Regions from separate parts of the Streptomyces sp. NTD91 genome, predicted to be linked through region 2. Evidence: riboswitches for the same ligand, from Rfam matches in the RefSeq annotation. Region 2 holds a riboswitch; the other holds the start of a gene.
What was found. A riboswitch is a leader RNA that binds a small molecule or an ion and turns the genes downstream of it on or off. The one in region 2 is predicted to bind glycine.
Positions count from the first base shown of each region.

Region 1 (6,578 bases), on a different contig from region 2:
AGCAGACCCGCGCGGATCTCGTCCTCGGTGCGCCAGGCCCGCTCGTTCTCCAGCATCAGGGAGGAGATCGACAGACCCGTCTCCTTCGTCAGGCGCAGCAGCTCGTCGCCCGTGCGGAAGGGATGTTTCAGGACCGTGTCGTCCAGCTTGATCCGGTCCGCGCCGACCGCGTCCTCGTCCACGACGAAGCCGCCGCCGACCGAGTAGTACGTCTTCGTCAGCAGTTCCGCGCCCGAGGCGTCGTACGCCCACAGCGTCATGCCGTTGGCGTGGTACGGGAGGGCCTTGCGGCGGTGCAGTACGAGGTCCTTGTCGAAGTCGAACGCGATCTCGTGTTCGGCCAGGAGCGAGATGCGGCCCGCCTGCTTGATCTTCTCCACCCGCTCGTCCGCCGTCTCCACGTCCACCGTGCGCGGGGACGCGCCCTCCAGCCCGAGCAGGACCGCCTTCGGCGTGCCGTGGCCGTGGCCGGTCGCGCCGAGGGAGCCGTACAGCTCGCAGCGCAGGGAGGCCACCGAGGGCAGCAGGTCTTCGTTGCGCAGCCGGCGGGCGAACATCCGCGCCGCGCGCATCGGGCCGACCGTATGGGAGCTGGACGGGCCGATGCCGATCGAGAACAGGTCGAAGACCGAGATGGCCACGGTCACTCCTCAGGAACGGGGGATGATGGGGCACCCTCGGGATCCGGCCTCGGGTGCCCCACCGGGGACTTGCTTCGCCGGGACCTACTTGGTCAGGCCCGGGTACAGCGGGTGCTTGTCGGCGAGCGCCTGCACGCGCGCCTTGAGGGCTTCCGCGTCGGCCGACCCGAAGGGGGACGGCGCCTTCAGCGCCTCGGCGATCACGTCCGCGACCTCGGCGAAGTCCTCGGCCGTGAAGCCGCGGGTCGCGAGGGCCGGCGTGCCGATCCGCAGCCCGGACGTCACCATCGGGGGCCGCGGGTCGTCCGGGACCGCGTTCCGGTTGACCGTGATCCCGACCTCGTGGAGGCGGTCCTCGGCCTGCTGCCCGTCCAGCTCCGAGGCGCGCAGGTCGACGAGGATCAGGTGCACGTCCGTCCCGCCGGACAGGACGTTCACCCCCGCCTCACGGGCGTCCGCCGCCGTCAGGCGCTCGGCGAGGATGCGGGCACCCTCCACGGTACGACGCTGGCGCTCCTTGAACTCCTCCGAGGCCGCGACCTTGAAGGAGACGGCCTTGGCCGCGATCACGTGCTCCAGCGGACCGCCCTGGAAGCCGGGGAAGACCGACGAGTTCAGCTTCTTCGCGAAGTCCTTGCTGCGGGCGAGGATGATGCCGCCGCGCGGGCCGCCGAGCGTCTTGTGCGTGGTGGAGGTGACCACGTCGGCGTACGGCACCGGGTTCGCGTGCAGGCCCGCCGCGACCAGGCCGGCGAAGTGCGCCATGTCGACCCACAGGTATGCCTCGACCTCGTCGGCGATCCGGCGGAAGGCGGCGAAGTCGAGCTCGCGCGGGTACGCCGACCAGCCGGCGATGATCACCTTCGGGCGGTGCTCCTTGGCGAGCCGCTCGACCTCGGCCATGTCGACCAGACCGGTGCCGGCGTCCACGTGGTAGGCGACCACGTCGAACTGCTTGCCGGAGAAGTTCAGGCGCATGCCGTGGGTCAGGTGGCCGCCGTGGGCCAGGTCCAGGCCGAGGATGGTGTCCCCGGGCCGGGCCAGCGCGAACAGGGCCGCCTGGTTGGCGGAGGCGCCGGAGTGGGGCTGGACGTTGGCGTACTCGGCGCCGAACAGCTCCTTGACCCGGTCGATGGCGATCTGCTCGGCGACGTCGACGTGCTCGCAGCCGCCGTAGTAGCGGCGGCCCGGGTAGCCCTCGGCGTACTTGTTGGTGAGGACCGAGCCCTGCGCCTCCATCACCGCGAGGGGAGCGAAGTTCTCGGAGGCGATCATCTCCAGCGTGGACTGCTGGCGGCCGAGCTCGGCGTCGACCGCGGCGGCGATCTCCGGGTCCAGCTCGTGCAGGGACGTGTTCAGGACGGTCATACGGCTACGACTCCTCAGCCGGCGTTCTGGGCGGTGTACTCGTCGGCGGAGAGCAGGTCGGCCGGCTCCTCCGTGACGCGCACCTTGAACAGCCAGCCGCCCTCGAAGGGCTCGGAGTTCACCAGCGACGGGTCGTTGACGACGTCCTCGTTGATCTCGGTGACCTCACCGGTGACCGGGGAGTACAGGTCGGAGACCGACTTCGTGGACTCCAGTTCGCCGCAGGTCTCGCCCGCAGCCACGGTGGAGCCGACCTCGGGGAGCTGGGCGTAGACGACATCGCCGAGCGCGTTCGCCGCGAACTCGGTGATGCCGACCGTCGACACGCCGTCCTCGGCGGGCGACAGCCACTCGTGCTCCTTGCTGTAGCGCAGCTGCTGGGGGTTGCTCATGGCCTGAATTCTCCTGTACGCGCGGGAGTGATGATGACGGGGGGACTGGTGAGGCCGCTGGGGAGCAGCGGGACGTGCGCGGGGTCACACAGTGACCGCGCCCAGTGTCTACTTCTGGCGCTTGTAGAACGGCAGCGCCACGACCTCGTACGGCTCGTGGCTGCCCCGGATGTCCACGCCGACGCCCTCGGTGCCCGGCGCCGCGTGCGCCGCGTCGACGTACGCCATGGCGATCGGCTTGCCCAGGGTGGGGGAGGGAGCGCCGGAGGTGACCTCGCCGATCACCTCACCGCCCGCGACGACGGCATACCCGGCCCGCGGAACGCGGCGGCCCTCGGCGACCAGGCCGACGAGGATCCGCGGCGGGTTCTCCTCAGCCCGTGCGGCGGCCTGCCGGAGCGCCTCGCGCCCGACGAAGTCGCCCTCCTTCTCGAACTTCACCACACGGCCGAGCCCGGCGTCGAAGGGGGTCAGCTCGGTGGTCAGCTCGTGCCCGTACAGCGGCATGCCCGCCTCCAGGCGCAGGGTGTCCCGGCAGGACAGGCCGCACGGCACCAGGCCGACGCCCTCGCCGGCCCTGGTCAGCGCCTGCCACAGCTCGACGGCGTGCTCGGGCTTCACGAACAGCTCGAAACCGTCCTCGCCGGTGTACCCGGTGCGGGCGATCAGCGCAGGGACGCCGGCGACCGTGCCGGGCAGCCCGGCGTAGTACTTGAGGCCGTCGAGGTCGGCGTCGGTGAGCGACTTCAGGATGCCGGGGGACTCGGGGCCCTGGACGGCGATCAGTGCGTAGGCGTCCCGGTCGTCGCGGACCTCGGCGTCGAAGCCGGCGGCGCGCTCGGTGAGGGCGTCCAGCACCACCTGGGCGTTGGAGGCGTTCGCGACGACCATGTACTCGGTCTCGGCGAGCCGGTAGACGATCAGGTCGTCCAGGATGCCGCCGTCGGCCCGGCAGATCATGGTGTAGCGGGCGCGGCCCACGCCGACGGAGGCGATGTTGCCGACCAGGGCGTGGTTCAGGAAGGCGGCCGCCTCCGCACCGGTGACGGCGATCTCGCCCATGTGGGAGAGGTCGAACAGGCCCGCCTTCGTCCGCACGGCGATGTGCTCGTCGCGCTCGGAGCCGTAGCGCAGCGGCATGTCCCAGCCGGCGAAGTCGGTCATCGTCGCACCGAGCGCGCGATGCACGGCATCGAGCGCGGTGTGACGGAGTTCAGTGCTGCTCATCGGTCGGTCGTCTCCCAGGGCGAAACAGGACGGGCGAGGAACGTTCCTCCCCATCTGTCATCGGAACCTGAGAGGTTCGCCGGGACCGCCACAGGGACGATCACGGCTTGCACCGTGGGTGGAGCCACTGTCGTAGAGCGGCCCGCTTTTCAGATGTGCCTCGCCCGCGCGGTAACGGGGCCTGAGAGATTCAAGGGAGGGACTTGCTCCTTCGGCGCCCCGGCATCTGTGCTGCCAGGGACTCTCCCGCGCGGATTCAAGCGGCCGGTATGCAGTTGGCGGCCACATCATCGCACGGCGGGCGGGCTTTTGTAACCGACCTGTGGCAGGCCCCGGACCCTGGTGGCGACATCGTCCATCACCTTCTCTTTACGGACTGCGGGCAGGAGGAGCACCGGCCGACAGGGGAGGACGATCACGGTGAACAGGACCCGGTGCACGTCACCGGCGTCGCGGTGCCCGGGCAGCCGGCCGCCCCGGACCCGGTCGTCCGCGACCTGCGCGAGCGCGCCGGTCGCGTCCCGCGCACCCTGCTCTCCGGCCCCCGTGACCCGGTCGTGGTCACCGGCCTGCCCGGCAGCGGCAGGTCCACCCTCATGAACCGCGCGGTTCCCGGTCGTCGTGTCGACTCCCAGCACACCCGCGACCGCCGGGACGTGCGCGCAGGCCGCCTCCCGTACCCCCTCCACCGCCCCCCTGGTCCGCCTCGCCCTCCCCCACGCTCGGCTCCGCTCGCGCGGGGGGCACCCCCATCGCCGGACTGCGCCGCGCCCTGCGCACCGGCGAGGGCGTCGTCGTGCACGACTGCGGCACCCGGCCCCGGGTGGGCGGCCGGCTCGCCCGCAAGGCCCGCCGCCGCGGCTGGCCCCTGCATCTGCTGCTGCTCGACGTCGGTCCCGAGGCCGCCCGCGAGGGCCGGCGCGAGCGCGGCCGGGGCGTGTCCGCCCGTGCCTTCCGCCGCCACCGCCGTACGACCGCCCGGGTGCTCGCCGCGGTCGAGGGCGGCCGGATGCCCGCGGGCTGCGGCTCGGCGACCCTGCTGGACCGGCCGGCGGCGGGTGCCCTGCAACGGATCGCCTTCCCGGCATGAGGCCGCCGCACGGTCGTCCGAAGGTGAGGCACTGTCACAGCCACCCGCTAGCCTTCATGGACACAGCAGTGGTTCCCAGCAGGCGGTAGGCAGATGGACTTCCCGGCGGACATTCCCGCGGACTTCCCGGCACAGGCGCACCCCCAGCCGCACGGCGGCTGGCCCGGCAATGAACTGGAGGAGGTGCTCTCGGCCTCCCTCGGCATACCCGCCGCGGCCGGCCGGATCACCGAGGTGCTGGGCCGCAGTCTGCTGTGGATCCCGCTGCCCAACGGCGGCGGCCCTGACAGTGGCCCGCTGGACCTGCCCTCGCTGGACATCGACGGCCAGGCGTACGTCCCGGTGTTCAGCTCCGAGGAGCAGCTGCGCCAGGCGGCAGGCCCTCACATGCCGTACACCATCGCGCCCGCCGTGGAGTTCGCCCGCGGTCTGCCCCCGCAGATCGGCATCGCCGTGAACCCCGACGCGCTGGTCGGCATCCCGCTGCCGCCCGCGGCGGTGGCCGAGCTGTGCCGGACCGGCCGCACCCCGCTGGACGGCCCGAACACCGGCGGCCGGGTCCGGCTCTTCGAGCCCGACTGGCAGGACGACCCGGTCGACTTCCTGTCCGCGGCGTCCGCCGAGTTCGCCGAGACCGGGGTGGTCCTCACGGCCCGCCGCTGCCTCGCGGCGATCGAGACCGACGAACCGGTCATGTTCGTGGGCGTCGAGCTCTCGCAGTGGGAGGGCGACCTGCGCACCCTCCCCCTCCAGGCCCTCGGCAGGGCCCTCGGCAAAGTCCCGGTCAAGTGGCCGGTCAACCTGGTCCTCCTGGACGTCACGGACGACCCGGTGGCCGAATGGCTGACCGCAAGGGTCCGTCCCTTCTATCAGTACGGCCACTGAGGTGCCCGAAGGGGCGCGGGGCCGTGTCCGGTGCGCGGCTGCGCCGCGGTGCGGGTTCCCGGGTTCGAGCGAAGCCAGGACGGGGAGCGAGAACCCACCACTCACCCGCACTCGTGCACGCACCCGGGGCGGCACCCCGGCGGGCGCATAAGCTGTCCCCGAACGCGGGGCACGGAAAAGAGAAGGGCACGACAGGTGAGCGCGAGCCACAGCGGCGGCGTCGAGCACATGCTGCGCCAGGTCACCCCCGGCCGCTACGACGCCTACGAGGCCCTGCTCCGTGCCCTCGCCACGCCCTCCGCCGGTCAGATCTGGATGCTGTTGTGGCACGGCCAGGCCGGCTCCCCGGACGCCCAGTACGGGAACATGGAGGTCGACGGCTTCCACTACGCCCCCTGCGTCACCTCCGCCCAGGAGCTGTCGGCCAGCGGCTGGAACCGGTCGTACGAGGTCGTCGACGGGCTCGACGTGGCCCGCACCCTCTACCCCGACCACTACGGCCTCTGGCTGAACCCGCACGCCCCGGGCGGCGGTGTCGGCATCCCCTGGCTGGACCTGCGCCGGATCGCGACCGGGCTGGAGCGCCAGCCCGCGGGGCCCCTCCGGCTCGGCGAGCCCGGAATCGAGATCCCGCAGTTCTACGCCCTCCTCGCGCAGAACGCTCACCGCACCCCGGCCCTGCGGTCCCTGCGCCGTGCCTGGGTGCAGCCGGCACTGGGCGCGCCGTACCTCGCCATCGGCCTGGACGTGTACGACACCTCCCCGGCGGCGGTCGACTCGGTGCGCGCGATGATGCAGCAGTCCATCGGTGCGGTCCCGGAGGGCCTGCCGGTGTCGACGGTCGTGATGACGGACGACTACGACCCGGTGGTGATGTGGATGCGGGTCAACGCCCGCCCGTTCTACGACCGCGAGGCGCACGCGGCACCGGCGCCCGCCGCCGGTCCGGGGTACGGCTACACGGGCCCCCGGTCC
Region 1 is NZ_JCAJZW010000003.1:285,257-291,834, reverse strand. Features, by position in the region: gene AC5WRT_RS05860 (L-serine ammonia-lyase) at 1-641, opposite strand, end outside; gene glyA (serine hydroxymethyltransferase) at 726-2,009, opposite strand; gene gcvH (glycine cleavage system protein GcvH) at 2,024-2,401, opposite strand; gene gcvT (glycine cleavage system aminomethyltransferase GcvT) at 2,510-3,628, opposite strand; glycine riboswitch at 3,673-3,787, opposite strand; glycine riboswitch at 3,788-3,887, opposite strand; partial or broken gene AC5WRT_RS05840 (AAA family ATPase) at 4,063-4,718, shown strand; gene AC5WRT_RS05835 (enhanced serine sensitivity protein SseB) at 4,812-5,603, shown strand; gene AC5WRT_RS05830 (enhanced serine sensitivity protein SseB C-terminal domain-containing protein) at 5,832-6,578, shown strand, end outside.
Region 1: it holds a riboswitch for glycine, as region 2 does, so the genes downstream of both, gcvT (glycine cleavage system aminomethyltransferase GcvT) here and gcvP (aminomethyl-transferring glycine dehydrogenase) in region 2, are expected to answer to the same signal.

Region 2 (6,578 bases):
ACCGTCTCCAAGATCCGCTTCCTGGAGTCGGAGGGGCTCATCGAGCCGCAGCGGAGCCCCTCGGGGTACCGCAAGTTCAGCGCCAGGGACGTCGAGCGCCTGGCGCATGTGCTGAGGATGCAGCGGGACCACTATCTGCCGCTGAAGGTGATCCGCGAGCACCTGGACGCCATGGAGCGCGGGGAGGCCGTCCAGTTGCCCGTCGTCGGCCGTCAGCGCATCGGCGAGGACGTTCCGGAGCCGTCCGCGCCCACGGTGGCCCGGGTGGGCAGGGCCGAGCTGATGGCCGCGGCGGAGATCGACGAGGGCGACCTGAAGGAGTGGGAGTCGTACGGGCTCATCGCTCCGCTGGACGACGGGACGTACGAGGCCGAGGCGGTCACCGTGGCCTCGCTCGTCGCCGAACTGGGCCGGTTCGGTATCGAGCCACGCCACCTTCGGGTGATGAAGGCCGCCGCGGACCGCGAGGCCGGGCTCGTGGAGCAGGTGATGGCCCCGCTCAAGCGTCACCGCAACCCGCAGACCAGGGCGCACGCCGAGGCCCGTACGAAGGAGCTGGCGGCGCTGACGGTGAAACTGCACGCTGCGCTCGTGCAGACCGCGCTCGGGGTGCGGCTGCCCTGAACACCGTGGGCAGCCGGCGGCCGGATCGGCCACCTGTTCCCGGCCCGACTACCCAAACGTCCCGAGCACGGCCTAGGGTTGCTGTGTGAACGAGCTCGATGTCGTAGGTGTCCGGGTCGAAATGCCCTCCAACCAACCGATCGTGCTCCTGCGCGAAGTGGGAGGCGACCGTTACCTCCCCATCTGGATCGGGCCGGGAGAGGCGACGGCGATCGCTTTCGCCCAGCAGGGCATGGCCCCTGCGAGGCCGCTGACCCACGATCTGTTCAAGGACGTGCTGGAGGCCGTCGGCCAGGAGCTGACCGAGGTACGCATCACCGACCTGCGGGAAGGCGTCTTCTACGCGGAGCTGGTCTTCGCCAGCGGGGTCGAGGTCAGCGCCCGTCCCTCCGATGCCATAGCGCTGGCCCTGCGCACCGGAACGCCGATCTACGGCAGCGACACGGTGCTGGACGACGCCGGCATCGCCATCCCGGACGAGCAGGAGGACGAGGTGGAGAAGTTCCGCGAGTTCCTGGACCAGATCTCCCCCGAGGACTTCGGTACGAGCAACCAGTGATCGCGGACGGTCGGCGGGCGCCGAACCGGACACGGTGAGGCGCCGCCGGCCACGCCGTGTCCGGGCACTTGCCAACGGCCTGTGAGGCCGTCCTGCACGGTCCCCCGAGCGCATTCGGCTAGCCTTTCCCCGCGGTGGGGCACGGGAAACCACTCCTAGGGTGATTATCACTCGGCGTGCCGAGTGTGGCGATCGTTGACGCACCCGTGGTGACTGCCTACCGTCGTGAGGGCAGGTCAAGGACGGAGGTCGGCGTGAGAACCAGCGGCGACGGTACGGCTGGGGGTGCTCCCGTGCGTGGTTTCGGGGAGAACGGGCCGTACCCGGTTCACAGCAGCGCGGTGGATCACGCTCCGCAGCGGCCGACGGTCGTGCCGAACGGCGGAGGGGCGGCTTCCATGACGTCGGAGCAGATCGGCTATCGCGGGCCGACGGCCTGCGCGGCCGCGGGCATCACCTACCGGCAGCTCGACTACTGGGCACGCACCGGGCTGGTCGAGCCGAGCGTTCGGCCCGCGTACGGGTCGGGGACGCAGCGGCTGTACAGCTTCCGGGACGTGGTCGTCCTGAAGATCGTCAAGCGGTTCCTGGACACCGGGGTCTCGCTGCAGAACATCCGCACGGCCGTGCAGCACCTCAGGGAACGCGGGTTTTGCGACCTGGAGCGGATGACGCTGATGAGCGACGGCGCCACGGTGTACGAGTGCACCTCGCCGGACGAGGTCCACGCCCTCCTCCAGGGCGGTCAGGGCATCTTCGGAATCGCCGTCGGCGTGGTGTGGCGGGACGTGGAAAGCGCGCTCTCCCAGCTGCACGGCGAGCGCATCGACACCGGCGAGACCCTTGTCGGGCAGAATCCCGCGGACGAGCTGGCACGGCGGCGCAACCGGGCGGTCTGAGCGCGGGCCCCAGCCGTCCTCCCGTACCACGGCATTGTCAGTGCCGTGGTGCAGCATCGGACATGTGAGAAACGCGCCCACGATCCTGCATCTCGACATGGATGCCTTCTACGCCTCGGTGGAGCAGGCATCCAAGCCGAGCCTGCGCGGGAAGGCGGTCGTCGTGGGCGGACTCGGGCCGCGCGGGGTGGTGGCCACCGCGTCGTACGAGGCGCGGGCGTTCGGGGTCCACTCGGCGATGCCCATGGCCCAGGCGCGTCGGCTCGCGCCCAACGCCGCGTATCTCGTGCCTCGCTTCAGCCTGTACCGGGAGATCAGCGAGCAGGTGATGGCACTGCTGCGTGGGCTGTCGCCGCTGGTGGAGCCGCTCAGCCTGGACGAGGCGTTCGTGGACCTGGAGGCCGGCGGGACGGCGTGCGACGAGGAATCGGCGCGGCTGGCCGGGACGAGGCTGCGCGCGGAAATCCGGGCGGTCACCGGGCTCACCGGATCGGTGGGGCTGGCCGCCTCCAAGATGCTGGCCAAGATCGCCTCCGAGCAGGCCAAGCCGGACGGGCTGGTGGTCATCGAGCCGGGGTCCGAGCGGGCGCTGCTGGGGCCGATGCCGGTGCGGACCCTGCCGGGGGTCGGGCCGGCCACCGGGGACCATCTGCGCAGGGCCGGGATCACCACGGTCGAGGAGCTGGCCGAGGCAGGCGAGGACGAGCTGGTACGGCTGCTGGGCAAGGCCCACGGGCAGGCCCTGTACGCCATGGCCCTGGCCCACGACGAGCGGCCCGTGGTGGCCGAGCGCGAGGCGAAGTCGGTGTCGGTCGAGGACACCTACGACGTGGACATCCACGACCGGCTGCGGATCGGGCTCGAGGTGCGACGGCTCGCCGACCGGTGCGTGGGGCGGCTGCGGGGAGCCGGGCTGTCCGGGCGGACGATCGTGCTGAAGGTGCGGCGGTACGACTTCTCGACCCTGACCCGGTCGGAGACGCTGCGGGGGCCGACCGACGATCCGGCGGTGGTGCGGGAGGCGGCCGCACGACTGCTGGACTCCGTGGACACCACGGGCGGGGTCCGCCTGCTGGGCGTGGGTGTCTCAGGGCTCGCCGACTACACGCAGGAGGACCTTTTCGCGCAGGCCATGCCGGTGCCCGCGGTCGAGGAGCCGGGGCGGGGCGAGGCCGAGACGGTGGTGGAGCGGGCGGAGCCGGAGGAGCGGTCGTGGCGGGCCGGGCAGGACGTGCGGCACGCGGAGTACGGGCACGGGTGGGTGCAGGGGAGCGGGCTGGGGCGGGTGACGGTGCGGTTCGAGACGCCGCTGTCCCCTCCGGGGCGGGTGCGGACGTTCTCCGTCGACGATCCCGTGCTGGAGTCCGCCGATCCGTTGCCGCTGGTCTCGGACTCGGCCCGTTCGCCCGCTCGAGCCGGTCCCTCGAGCAGTGAACGACACGGCGCTCCGCCCCGGGCACCGGGGAGGAGTCACGTCTCCTCAGAACCCGCCAGTTTGCCGAAGTCGTGGTCCGCTACGGACGGGGGTGAGGCCACGTCCAGGCCGTAGTGGTGGTAGAGCTGGAGTTCCTGTTCGGGGGAGAGGTGGCGGCCCACGCCGAAGTCGGGGGCGTCCTTGATCAGGGCGCGGTCGAAGGGGACGTGGAGGGAGCCGTCGATCAGCTCGCTCGGTTCCAGGGGGACGAATGCGTCGCGGGAGAACAGGCCGGTGCGTATGGCCGCCCACTCGGGGACGCCGGTCGCGTCGTCGAGGTAGACCTCGTCTATGGTGCCGATCTTGGCGCCATTGCGGTCGAACGCCTTGCAGCCGATCAGGTTACGCGGATCGATCTCGGTCAGCACGGTCCCTCTCCCTCCACTTGGTCGCGACTCATCCGTAAGCACTACAAAAGAGCACATTCAGGCAGGCGGCCACTCGAGGACCCCGGTGCGGACCCCGCTGGTAGGCTGACAGCGGCTGCTGACCCCGTGCGGGAGAGTCCTCCGACCCACCTCGGAGGCGCCGAAGGAGCAAATCCTCCCCGGAATCTCTCAGGCTCACGTACCGCACGGACGAGGTCACTCTGGAAAGCAGGGCGGGTGTCGACAGCACCGGCTCTCACCGACGGTGAAAGCCGGGGCATACCCGGTGAAGCTCTCAGGTTGAGATGACAGAGGGGGAGGCCGTCCGGGCACCCGTGCCGTGGTGCCCTTCGAAGGTCGCGTCAGACCAGGAGGCCTCCGCAATGACCGCCCACCGCATTCCGCTCTCGGAGCTCGAAGCGGGCATCCCGTTCGAGCAGCGCCACATCGGGCCCGACCAGGAGGCGCGGGCCAAGATGCTCGCGCACGTCGGATACGGCTCGCTGGACGAGCTGACCGCCGCAGCGGTCCCGGATGTGATCAAGAACGCCGGCGCCCTCGACCTGCCGGGCGCCCGCACCGAGGCCGAGGTGCTCGCCGAACTGCGCGCGCTCGCCGACCGCAACCAGGTCCTCGACTCCATGATCGGCCTGGGGTACTACGGGACGTTCACGCCGCCCGTCATCCTGCGCAACGTCATGGAGAACCCGGCCTGGTACACGGCCTACACGCCGTACCAGCCGGAGATCTCCCAGGGCCGGCTCGAAGCGCTGCTGAATTTCCAGACCACGGTCGCCGACCTCACCGGCCTGCCCACCTCCGGTGCCTCCCTCCTCGACGAGGGCACCGCCGCCGCCGAGGCCATGGCGCTGTCCCGGCGCATGGGCAAGAACAAGAAGGGCCTCTTCCTGGTCGACGCGGACACCCTGCCGCAGACCATCGCGGTCATCCAGACCCGTGCCGAACCGGCCGACGTCGAGGTCGTCGTCGCCGACCTCTCCGCGGGCATCCCGGCCGAGGTCGCCGCGCGCGAGATCAACGGCGTGCTGATCCAGTACCCGGGCGCCTCGGGTGCCGTACGGGACATCAAGCCGGTCATCGACCAGGCGCACCGGTTGGGCGCGCTCGTCACCGTCGCCGCCGACCTGCTCGCCCTGACCCTGCTGACCTCTCCGGGCGAGCTGGGCGCCGACATCGCCGTGGGCACCACCCAGCGCTTCGGCGTGCCGATGGGCTTCGGCGGTCCGCACGCCGGCTACATGGCCGTGCACGAGAAGTTCGCGCGCAGCCTCCCCGGCCGTCTCGTGGGCGTCTCCGTCGACGCCGATGGCAACAAGGCCTACCGCCTCGCGCTGCAGACCCGTGAGCAGCACATCCGCCGCGAGAAGGCCACCAGCAACATCTGCACCGCGCAGGTGCTGCTCGCCGTGATGGCCGGCATGTACGCCGTCTACCACGGTCCGGAAGGCCTCAGGACCATCGCCCGCCGCACGCACCGGTACGCCACCCTCCTCGCCGAGGGGCTGAAGGCCGGTGGCGTGGAGATCGTGCACGGTGCCTTCTTCGACACCCTCACCGCGCGTGTGCCCGGCAAGGCCGCCGAGGTCGTCGCCGCCGCCCGGGAGAACGGCGTCAACCTGCACCTGGCCGACGCCGACCACGTCTCGATCGCCTGCGACGAGACCACCAAGCGGGCCCAGCTCGCCGCCGTGTGGTCCGCCTTCGGCGTCGAGGCCGACATCGAGGCGCTGGACGCGACGGCGCAGGACACCCTCCCCGAGGCGCTGCTGCGCACCGACGCCTACCTCACCCACCCGGTCTTCCACCGGCACCGCTCCGAGACCGCGATGCTGCGCTACCTGCGCCGGCTCGCCGACCGCGACTACGCGCTCGACCGCGGCATGATCCCGCTGGGCTCCTGCACCATGAAGCTCAACGCGACCACCGAGATGGAGCCGGTCACCTGGCCCGAGTTCGGCCAGCTGCACCCGTTCGCCCCCGCCGAGCAGGCCGAGGGCTACCTCACGCTCATCCACGAGCTGGAGGAACGTCTCGCCGAGGTCACCGGCTACGACAAGGTGTCCCTGCAGCCGAACGCCGGTTCCCAGGGCGAGCTGGCCGGCCTGCTCGCCGTACGCGGCTACCACCGGGCCAACGGCGACGAGCAGCGCACCGTCTGTCTGATCCCGTCCTCCGCGCACGGCACCAACGCCGCCAGCGCCGTGATGGCCGGCATGAAGGTCGTCGTGGTCAGGACCGCCGAGGACGGCGAGATCGACGTCGAGGACCTTCGGGCGAAGATCGAGCAGTACCGCGACGAGCTGGCGGTGCTCATGATCACCTACCCGTCCACGCACGGTGTGTTCGAGGAGCACGTCGCCGACATCTGCGCGCAGGTCCACGAGGCCGGCGGCCAGGTGTACGTCGACGGCGCCAACCTCAACGCCCTGGTCGGCCTCGCCAAGCCGGGCCACTTCGGCGGTGACGTCTCGCACCTGAACCTGCACAAGACCTTCTGCATCCCGCACGGCGGCGGCGGCCCCGGTGTCGGCCCGGTCGCGGTCCGCTCGCACCTGGCGCCGTACCTGCCGAACCACCCGCTCCAGCCGGCCGCCGGCCCGGGGACCGGCGTCGGCCCCATCTCGGCGGCCCCG
Region 2 is NZ_JCAJZW010000007.1:6,750-13,327, forward strand. Features, by position in the region: gene ftsR (transcriptional regulator FtsR) at 1-624, shown strand, start outside; gene AC5WRT_RS10275 (bifunctional nuclease family protein) at 710-1,183, shown strand; gene AC5WRT_RS10280 (MerR family transcriptional regulator) at 1,438-2,082, shown strand; gene AC5WRT_RS10285 (DNA polymerase IV) at 2,147-3,631, shown strand; gene AC5WRT_RS10290 (PRC-barrel domain-containing protein) at 3,553-3,924, opposite strand; glycine riboswitch at 4,044-4,139, shown strand; gene gcvP (aminomethyl-transferring glycine dehydrogenase) at 4,308-6,578, shown strand, end outside.